Regions from separate parts of the Streptomyces sp. NBC_01508 genome, predicted to be linked through region 1. Evidence: predicted binding sites of a transcription regulator. Region 1 holds the regulator's gene; each other region holds the start of a gene.
What was found. Region 1 encodes HrcA, which represses chaperone genes, less so after heat shock. Its sites were predicted from a motif close to TTNGCACTCNGNNNNNCNGAGTGCNAA; they were not measured.
Positions count from the first base shown of each region.

Region 2: the regulator HrcA is predicted to act here: its motif matches at 1,844-1,870, upstream of groES (co-chaperone GroES).
Region 3: the regulator HrcA is predicted to act here: its motif matches at 1,714-1,740, upstream of groL (chaperonin GroEL).

Region 1 covers NZ_CP109419.1:6,021,687-6,024,960, reverse strand. The annotation lists gene OG700_RS27910 (nitronate monooxygenase) at 1-183, opposite strand, end outside; gene dnaJ (molecular chaperone DnaJ) at 298-1,431, opposite strand; gene hrcA (heat-inducible transcriptional repressor HrcA) at 1,432-2,448, opposite strand; gene OG700_RS27895 (MBL fold metallo-hydrolase) at 2,613-3,274, shown strand, end outside.
Region 2 covers NZ_CP109419.1:3,164,726-3,167,999, reverse strand. The annotation lists gene OG700_RS14375 (THUMP-like domain-containing protein) at 1-421, opposite strand, end outside; gene OG700_RS14370 (polysaccharide deacetylase family protein) at 512-1,513, shown strand; gene groES (co-chaperone GroES) at 2,019-2,327, shown strand; gene groL (chaperonin GroEL) at 2,428-3,274, shown strand, end outside.
Region 3 covers NZ_CP109419.1:4,746,122-4,749,395, forward strand. The annotation lists gene thrC (threonine synthase) at 1-607, shown strand, start outside; gene OG700_RS22135 (MoaD/ThiS family protein) at 648-923, shown strand; gene OG700_RS22140 (cold-shock protein) at 1,283-1,486, shown strand; gene groL (chaperonin GroEL) at 1,897-3,274, shown strand, end outside.

The DNA of each region.
Region 1 (3,274 bases):
GCTGAGCCCCCGGAGCTGCTTGACCTCCTGGTACATCCCGTCGGCGGTCTTGTACCCGGCGGCGAGGAATCCGAGCCCTCCGGCGTCACCGACGGCCGCGACCAACGGGGGGCAGGACGCGCCGCCGGCCATGGGAGCCTGCACGATCGGATACCGGCAGAGATCGGTCAACACGGAGGACATGCACGCATGGTGCCATGTCCCTCCGGGGGTGCTGATGCCGGTTCGTCCTCAATCGCCGGACGGGCTGTCGAAAGCCCGTCCGGCGCTTGAGGACAGAGATCCGCCGGACACGCCCTAGCGGCCGTTGAACGCGTCCTTCAGCCTTGAGAAAAGCCCCTGTTGACCCGGTTGAAACTGGCCGGTGGGCCGTTCCTCGCCCCTGAGCTTCGCCAGCTCTCGCAGCAACCGCTCCTGCTCCGGGTCGAGTTTCGACGGGGTCATGACCTCGACATGGACGATCAGGTCGCCCCGGCCACCGCCCCGCAGATGCGTGATGCCGCGGCCGTGCAGCGGGATCGACTGGCCCGACTGGGTGCCCGGACGGACGTCGATGTCCTCGACCCCGTCCAGCGTCTCCAGCGGGCACTGCGTGCCCAGCGAGGCCGCCGTCATCGGGATGGTCACCGTGCAGTGCAGATCGTCGCCGCGCCGCTGGAACACCGCGTGCGGCAGCTCGTGGATCTCGACGTACAGGTCACCCGCCGGGCCGCCGCCGGGCCCGACCTCGCCCTCACCGGAGAGCTGGATACGGGTGCCGTTGTCGACGCCCGCCGGGATCTTGACCGTGAGGGTGCGGCGCGACCTGATGCGGCCGTCGCCCGCGCACTCGGGGCAGGGGGTCGGCACGACCGTACCGAAGCCCTGGCACTGCGGGCACGGCCGCGAGGTCATGACCTGGCCCAGGAAGGACCGCGTGACCTGCGAGACCTCGCCGCGACCGCGGCACATGTCGCAGGTCTGCGCGGAGGTGCCGGGTGCGGCGCCCTCGCCCGAGCAGGTCGTGCAGACGACCGCCGTGTCGACCTGGATGTCCTTGGTGGTGCCGAAGGCCGCCTCGTTGAGGTCGATCTCCAGCCGGATCATGGCGTCCTGGCCGCGCCGCGTCCGCGACCTCGGCCCGCGCTGCTGCGACGTCCCGAAGAACGCGTCCATGATGTCCGAGAAGTTGCCGAAGCCACCGGCCCCGAAGCCACCGGCCCCGCCGCCCGCCTGCGAGAGCGGGTCGCCGCCGAGGTCGTAGACCTGCTTCTTCTGCGGGTCCGACAACACCTCGTAGGCGGCGTTGATCTCCTTGAAGCGCTCCTGCGTCTTGGGATCGGGATTGACATCCGGGTGCAGCTCGCGTGCGAGCCTGCGGAATGCCTTCTTGATCTCGTCCTGTGATGCGTCGCGGCGTACGCCGAGTACGGCGTAGTAGTCCGTGGCCACTTACGACTCCGCCAGGATCTGTCCGACGTAACGTGCCACTGCGCGTACCGCTCCCATCGTTCCGGGGTAGTCCATGCGGGTCGGTCCGACCACGCCGAGTTTGGCGACTGCCTCGTCGCCCGAACCGTAGCCGACCGCGACGACGGACGTGGAGTTGAGGCCCTCGTGGGCGTTCTCGTGCCCGATTCGTACGGTCATGCCCGAGTCTTCGGCCTCGCCGAGCAGCCTGAGGAGCACAACCTGCTCCTCAAGTGCCTCCAGCACCGGCCGGATCGTCAGGGGGAAGTCGTGCCCGAAGCGCGTCAGATTGGCGGTGCCGCCGATCATCAGCCGTTCCTCGGTCTCCTCGACCAGCGTCTCCAGCAGCGTCGCGAGGACCGTGGTCACCGTCCCCCGGTCCTCCATGTCGAAGGATTCGGGCAACTCCTGCACCAGCAGCGGCACATCGGAGAACCGGCGGCCGACGACCCGGGCGTTGAGCCGGGCCCGCAGGTCCGCCAGCGACGTGTCGCCGAACGGCACGGGACAGTCGATCATGCGCTGCTCGACCCGGCCGGTGTCGGTGATCAGGACGAGCATCAGCCGCGCGGGGGCGAGCGAGAGCAGTTCCACGTGCCGCACCGTCGAGCGGGTCAGCGAGGGGTACTGCACGACCGCGACCTGCCGGGTGAGCTGCGCGAGCAGCCGTACCGTACGGGCCACGACGTCGTCGAGGTCGACGGCGCTGTCGAGAAAGTTCTGGATGGCCCTGCGCTCCGGCGCCGACAGGGGCTTGACGCCCGCCAGCCGGTCGACGAAGAGCCGGTAACCCTTGTCCGTCGGAATACGCCCCGCACTGGTGTGGGGCTGGGCGATGAAGCCCTCGTCCTCCAGGACCGCCATGTCGTTACGGACAGTGGCCGGGGAGACACCGAGCTTGTGCCGCTCGGTCAACGCCTTGGAGCCGACGGGCTCCTCGGTGCCGACATAGTCCTGGACGATGGCGCGCAGCACCTCAAGCCTGCGTTCGCTCAGCATCGCGCACACCTCCAGCTCTGGGTCCTCGGCTCCGGCTTGGCACTCGATGCGTAGGAGTGCCAGCATTCCCCGGGGCCAGTGTACGGCCGTGAGGTACGCCCCTAGCAAGGCCGACCGGACACGCTACCGCGCGGTACCGCCCGCCCCACCGATAGCGTCGCCGTATGAACGTCCGTTGGGAAGAGCACGGCTGGGAACGGATCGCCCCGGGAGTCGGCAGACGACGGCTGCCTGGCTGGGATGCGACGGTCGGTCTGGTCGTGGGCGAGGACGCCGTCCTGCTGTACGACACGGGCTCCACGCTCCGTGAGGGCGCGGAGATCCGCGCGCAGGCGCAGGCGCTGTGCGGCGGCCGGCGCGTGACGCACATCGTGCTCAGCCACGCCCACTTCGACCATGTCCTGGGCACGGCGGCGTTCTCGGGCACCCAGGTCTACGGCGCGGTGGGCCTGGCGGAGCTGCTGCTCCGGGACCGCGAGAGCCTGCGCGCCTCGGCCGTACGGCACGGGGTGTCCGCCTCCGAGGCCGCCTCCGCGGTGGACGTGCTGGTCGTGCCGGGGCACCCGGTGTCGGGTGAGTGGACGCTCGACCTCGGCGGGCGGCAGGTACTTCTCGCCAATGTCGGCCCGGGGCACTCCGGGCACGATCTGGCGCTGCTCGTCCCCGCCGGCCGGGAGGCCGGCCGGGAGGCCGTCTTCTGCGGGGACCTGGTCGAGGAGTCGGGCGAGCCACAGGCCGGCGACGACGCGATCCCGGCGCGCTGGCCGGCGGCGCTGGACCGGCTGCTGGCGCTGGGCGGGGAGGACGCGGTGTACGTGCCCGGCCA
Region 2 (3,274 bases), 2.9 Mb from region 1:
AGGTCGCGGGGTCACGGTCGACCGCGGTCACGGCGAACCCCGCGCGGGCCAGCTCGATCGCGTCGCCGCCCACGCCGCAGCACAGGTCCGTGATCCGCGCCGGGCGGCCCGCGTCCCCGAGGCCGATGTCCCGGAACCGGCCCGCCCGGTGGGCGGCGACCGAGGTACGGGTGGCCTGCTCGACGCCGTGCGGCGTGAAGTACATGCGGTACGCGTCCCGCTCGCCGAACTTCGCGACCGCCCGCTGCCGCAGCCGGGCCTGCGCGAGGGCGGCGGTGACCAGTTCGGTGGGGTGGTCGCGGCGCAGCCGGGTCGCCAGGGTCAGTTCCCGCGCCGGGTCGTGGTCGCGGAGGGCGGCGAGCAGGGCCTGGCCCTCCTCGGAGAGGAGTTGGGTCAGCGGGGAGGGGGTGCGGTCGGTCACCCGGCCATTGTGGGCCAGCCGGGGGACCGTCGGCGCTCCCCGGCGGTGTCGGCCGGGCGCGTGGACCGGGCGCTGACAGGATGCGGCGCCATGCAACTAGTAAGACAAAACGAAGAAAAGGCCGCAGAACGGCCGAGAAGGCATCCGGCCGGACGGGCACGCGCGGTCGTCGCCGTACTCCTGATCGCCGCACTCGGCTCCGCCTGCGCGGCGGAGTCCGGCGACCGGGACGGCGGCGGTGGCAGCCGCAGCGGGGACGGCGGTGGCGGTGGCGGCGGACCGGTGGAGTCCGCCCCCGTGAAGCCGGGCCGGGCCGGACCCGGCCCGGGGACCGGCGCCGCGGAGAAGGCCGAGACCACCGCCGTCGTCAAGGCCCAGGCGCTGCGCGCCGTCGCCGCGAAGAAGTGGAAGCTCGCCAAGACCCCGCTCGCCGCGCCCGCGCCGCCCGCGGTGAAGCCCCGGATCACCACCCGCAAGGGCTTCGAGGTCACGGACGGCGAAACCCTCCCGCCGGTCTTCACCAACGTCCCCACCAAGGACAAGGTCGTCTTCCTGACGATCGACGACGGCGCCGAGAAGGACCCCGAACTGCTGCGGATGATGACCGAGCTGAAGATCCCGTACAGCGCCTTCCTCAGCGACTACGTCATCAACGACGACTACGCCTACTTCAAGAAGATGCAGGCCCGGGGCGTCTCCCTGCACAACCACACCCTCACCCACCCCTACCTCCCCGGACTCTCCTACGAGGAGCAGAAGCGGGAGATCTGCGGCCAGCAGGAGAAGATCGAGAAGCGGTACGGCAAGCGGCCCGAACTCTTCCGGCCGCCGTACGGCAACTACAACGCCGGCACCCTGCGCGCCGCCAAGTCCTGCGGCGTCAAGGCGGTGCCGCTGTGGTCGTCCGAGGCGTTCCCCGACCACATGGAGTGGCGCGAGTGGGACCGCGACCTGCACGCCGGCGACATCGTCCTCACGCATTTCCGGGGGAAGGAGGACTGGAAGGGCTCGATGCCCGACATGATCCGGCACGTCATGAAGACGATCACGGACAAGGGTTACGCGGTGGCGAAGCTGGAGGACTACGTCTAGGGCGTGTTGCGAAAGTAGCGCCGTCCGCCCGAAGGGCGGGGCCGACGGCGTCTGGTGCGTGCGATCGCAAGGCGGGGGATCGTTCTCGTACTGGACGTACTTGGATGATTCCGACAACGCGGCGAGTGCGCGTGCCAGGCGTCGTCGGCCACAAGCCCTGGTAGCTCCGCTGCGAGGACTTCCGGCCGCCTTGCGATCGCACGCACCGGACGGCGCTCCTTCCGGGGCAAACACTGCCGGTCACGGCGCTGGCACGGGCCCCGGTCGGTCGATCTCACGCGCCGGACGGGCTCGATCCGCCCGTCCGGCGGAGGCTTCCCGGGGGCTCGACTGGCACTCAGCTTGACCGAGTGCTAACCGCGGTCATAGTGTCAGGCCTGGCACTCCCCACTGGAGAGTGCCAATGCGTGACAGGACAGGTCCGGCACCCGCGACGACGGATCATGCCCGGTCACGCCACCCAGACAGTTAACCCCGTGAGATCTCCGAAGGGGGAGGTCGGATCGTGACGACCGCCAGCTCCAAGGTTGCCATCAAGCCGCTCGAGGACCGCATTGTGGTCCAGCCGCTCGACGCAGAGCAGACCACGGCCTCTGGCCTGGTTATTCCGGACACTGCCAAGGAGAAGCCCCAGGAGGGCGTCGTCCTGGCCGTCGGTCCGGGTCGCTTCGAGAACGGCGAGCGGCTTCCGCTCGACGTTTCCGTCGGCGACGTCGTTCTGTACAGCAAGTACGGCGGCACTGAGGTGAAGTACAGCGGCGAGGAATACCTCGTCCTCTCGGCTCGCGACGTGCTCGCGATCATCGAGAAGTAATTCCACACAGTCTGCTGTGAACTGCGCCCCTGGCCCCCGCATCGCCGGGCGGTCCGGGGCGTAGTTCGTTGTTCGTTCGAGAGGACAAGAGAAAGCTCCCATGGCGAAGATCCTGAAGTTCGACGAGGACGCCCGTCGCGCCCTTGAGCGCGGCGTCAACAAGCTTGCCGACACGGTGAAGGTGACGATCGGCCCCAAGGGCCGCAACGTCGTCATCGACAAGAAGTTCGGCGCCCCCACCATCACCAACGACGGCGTCACGATCGCCCGCGAGGTCGAGCTCGACGACCCGTACGAGAACCTCGGCGCCCAGCTCGTGAAGGAGGTGGCGACCAAGACCAACGACATCGCGGGTGACGGCACCACCACCGCCACCGTGCTGGCCCAGGCGCTGGTCCGCGAGGGCCTGCGCAACGTCGCCGCCGGCGCCTCCCCGGCCGCCCTGAAGAAGGGCATCGACGCCGCGGTCGCCGCCGTCTCCAAGGAACTCCTGGACACGGCCCGCCCGATCGACGACAAGTCCGACATCGCCGCCGTCGCCGGGCTCTCCGCCCAGGACTCGCAGGTCGGCGAGCTCATCGCCGAGGCGATGGACAAGGTCGGCAAGGACGGTGTCATCACCGTCGAGGAGTCCAACACCTTCGGCCTGGAGCTGGAGTTCACCGAGGGCATGGCCTTCGACAAGGGCTACCTCTCGCCGTACATGGTGACCGACCAGGAGCGTATGGAGGCCGTCCTCGACGACCCGTACATCCTGATCAACCAGGGCAAGATCGGCTCCATCCAGGACATGCTCCCGCTGCTGGAGAAGGTCATCCAGGCGGGCGGCTCCCGGCCGCTGCTGATCATCGCCGAGGACGTCGAGGGCGAGGCGCTTTCCACCCTCGTCGTCAACAAGATCCGCGGCACGTTCAACGCCGTCGCGGTGAAGGCTCCCGGCTTCGGTG
Region 3 (3,274 bases), 1.3 Mb from region 1:
CTACGGCGAGGGCTCCAAGACCCTCGCGTACGAGATCTGCGAGCAGCTCGGCTGGCAACTGCCCGACCAGCTCGTCATCCCGGTCGCGTCCGGCTCGCAGCTGACGAAGATCGACAAGGGGCTGAAGGAGCTGATCGCGCTCGGCCTCGTCGAGGAGAAGCCGTACAAGATCTTCGGCGCGCAGGCCGAGGGGTGCTCGCCGGTGTCCGTCGCCTTCAAGGCCGGCCACGACGTCGTACGGCCGCAGAAGCCGAACACGATCGCCAAGTCGCTGGCGATCGGCAACCCGGCCGACGGCCCGTACGTCCTGGACATCGCCCGCCGCACGGGCGGCGCCGTCGAGGACGTGAACGACGAGCAGGTCGTCGACGCGATCAAGCTGCTCGCCCGGACCGAGGGCATCTTCGCCGAGACGGCGGGCGGGGTGACCGTGGGCGTGACGCGCAAGCTCATCGAGGCGGGGCTGCTCGACCCGGCGCTCACGACGGTCGTACTGAACACCGGTGACGGGCTCAAGACGCTGGACGCCGTGGCCGCGACGTCGCAGGCGACCGCGACGATCCCGCCGAGTCTCGACGCGTTCCGCGCGGCGGGTCTGGCGCGTTGAGCATCTCACCGACCCGCTACTTCCCGGAAGGCAGAATCCGATGAGCGTGAACGTCCGTATCCCCACCATCCTCCGTACATACACCGGTGGGAAGGCCGAGGTTCCGGCCGACGGGGTGACCCTCTCCCAGGTCATCGAGTCCCTGGAGACGAACCACCCGGGCATCGCCGCCCGCGTCCTGGACGACCAGGGCAAGCTCCGGCGCTTCGTCAACGTGTACGTGAACGACGACGACGTCCGCTTCGAGCAGGGCCTGGAGACCGCGACCCCGGACGGCGCCGGCATCTCGATCATCCCGGCCGTCGCCGGCGGCTGAACAGCACGCACGGTGAACGGTGTTACCCCCTCCGCGAGAGAAGCGGAGGGGGTAATTCCATGAGATTGAACGCGGTACAGTTGGGGTAGCCCCGGCTGTCGCCCGTGCCCCGAGCATATGAGTTCGCGACAAGATGCGGTCGAAGTGCCGACGCTGTTTGCGCGGTTCCTTGCGCTTTGCCCGGCCCGACTTGCCCTGGTAGCCCGGCAATTCACCCCTTTGCGTGTTCCGCCATGCCCATAATTCTCGTCCGATTGACCTGTTGCAGAGGGCAGTTGGGCAGATACATTCAGCCGCGGTCGACGCGTTCCGGCGCGAAGTGCGGTCCCGCGCAGGGGCCAGTAATAGGGGAGTTGGGCATGGCTCAGGGCACCGTCAAGTGGTTCAACGCGGAGAAGGGCTACGGCTTCATCGCGGTCGACGGTGGTGCGGATGTTTTCGTCCACTACAGCGCGATCCAGATGGACGGCTACCGCACCCTTGAAGAAGGTCAGCGAGTTGAGTTCGAGATCTCGCAGGGCCAGAAGGGTCCGCAGGCGGACATGGTCAAGCTCGCCGTCTGATCCCGGCGCGATCGGCCAACGACGCACTCACACAGGCACTCAGGCACGCATTCACGCACGTACTCGCAGGCACTCACACACGTGGGGCTCGTGTCCCGGCAGGGGATACGGGCCCCACGTGCGTTCGTGCGCGCGGGGCGTGCGCGGGCCGCGCGCACGCCCCGCGCGGGTCTGCCGCCGCTCCGGAACCGCTTGCACTCTCGGGGGTCGAGTGCTAATCATTGGCGTTAGCACTCTGCAGGTGAGAGTGACAACTTATGGACCGGGTCAGCGAGGCCCGAAGAGCCGGTGGGGCAAGGAACCGCACGGCTCTCAGGCCGTCCGTCGCGGGCGCCGACACGGTCCGATCCACCCGCCCCCTTGGGCCTGGAGGCCCTGGGGAGACCCCCTGTCCGGGAGGACCACTTCACATGGCCAAGATCATCGCGTTCGACGAGGAGGCACGGCGCGGTCTCGAGCGCGGGATGAACCAGCTCGCCGACGCCGTCAAGGTCACCCTTGGCCCCAAGGGCCGAAACGTCGTCCTTGAGAAGAAGTGGGGCGCCCCCACGATCACCAACGATGGTGTCTCCATCGCCAAGGAGATCGAGCTCGAGGACCCGTACGAGAAGATCGGCGCCGAGCTGGTCAAGGAAGTCGCCAAGAAGACGGACGACGTCGCCGGTGACGGTACGACCACCGCGACCGTCCTGGCCCAGGCCCTGGTCCGCGAGGGCCTGCGCAACGTGGCCGCCGGCGCCAACCCGATGGCCCTCAAGCGCGGTATCGAGAAGGCCATCGAGGCCGTCTCCGGTGCGCTTCTTGAGCAGGCCAAGGACGTGGAGACCAAGGAGCAGATCGCTTCGACGGCCTCCATCTCCGCCGGCGACATCCAGATCGGCGAGCTGATCGCCGAGGCGATGGACAAGGTCGGCAAGGAAGGCGTCATCACCGTCGAGGAGTCGCAGACCTTCGGTCTTGAGCTTGAGCTCACCGAGGGCATGCGCTTCGACAAGGGCTACATCTCGGCGTACTTCGCCACCGACATGGAGCGTATGGAGGCGTCGCTCGACGACCCGTACATCCTGATCGTCAACTCCAAGATCGGCAGCGTCAAGGACGTTCTGCCGCTCCTGGAGAAGGTCATCCAGTCGGGCAAGCCGCTGCTGATCATCGCCGAGGACGTCGAGGGCGAGGCGCTTTCCACCCTCGTCGTCAACAAGATCAAGGGCACCTTCAAGTCCGTCGCCGTCAAGGCCCCGGGCTTCGGTGACCGCCGCAAGGCGATGCTGAACGACATCGCCATCCTCACGGGCGGCACGGTCATCTCCGAGGAGGTCGGCCTCAAGCTGGAGAACGCCGGTCTCGACCTGCTGGGCCGCGCCCGCAAGGTCGTCATCACCAAGGACGAGACCACCATCGTCGACGGTGCCGGTGACAGCGAGCAGGTCGCCGGTCGCGTGAGCCAGATCCGCGCCGAGATCGAGAACTCGGACTCGGACTACGACCGCGAGAAGCTCCAGGAGCGCCTCGCGAAGCTGGCCGGCGGCGTGGCCGTCATCAAGGCCGGCGCCGCGACCGAGGTCGAGCTCAAGGAGCGCAAGCACCGCATCGAGGACGCGGTGCGCAACGCCAAGGCCGCCGTCGAGGAGGGCATCGTCGCCGGTGGTGGCGTGGCTCTGCTCCAGGCTTCCTCGGTGTTCGAGAAGCTGGAGCTGGAAGGCGACGAGGCGACGGGCGCGGCTGCCGTCAAGCTCGCGCTGGAGGCCCCGCTCAAGCAGATCGCGGTCAACGCGGGTCTTGAGGGTG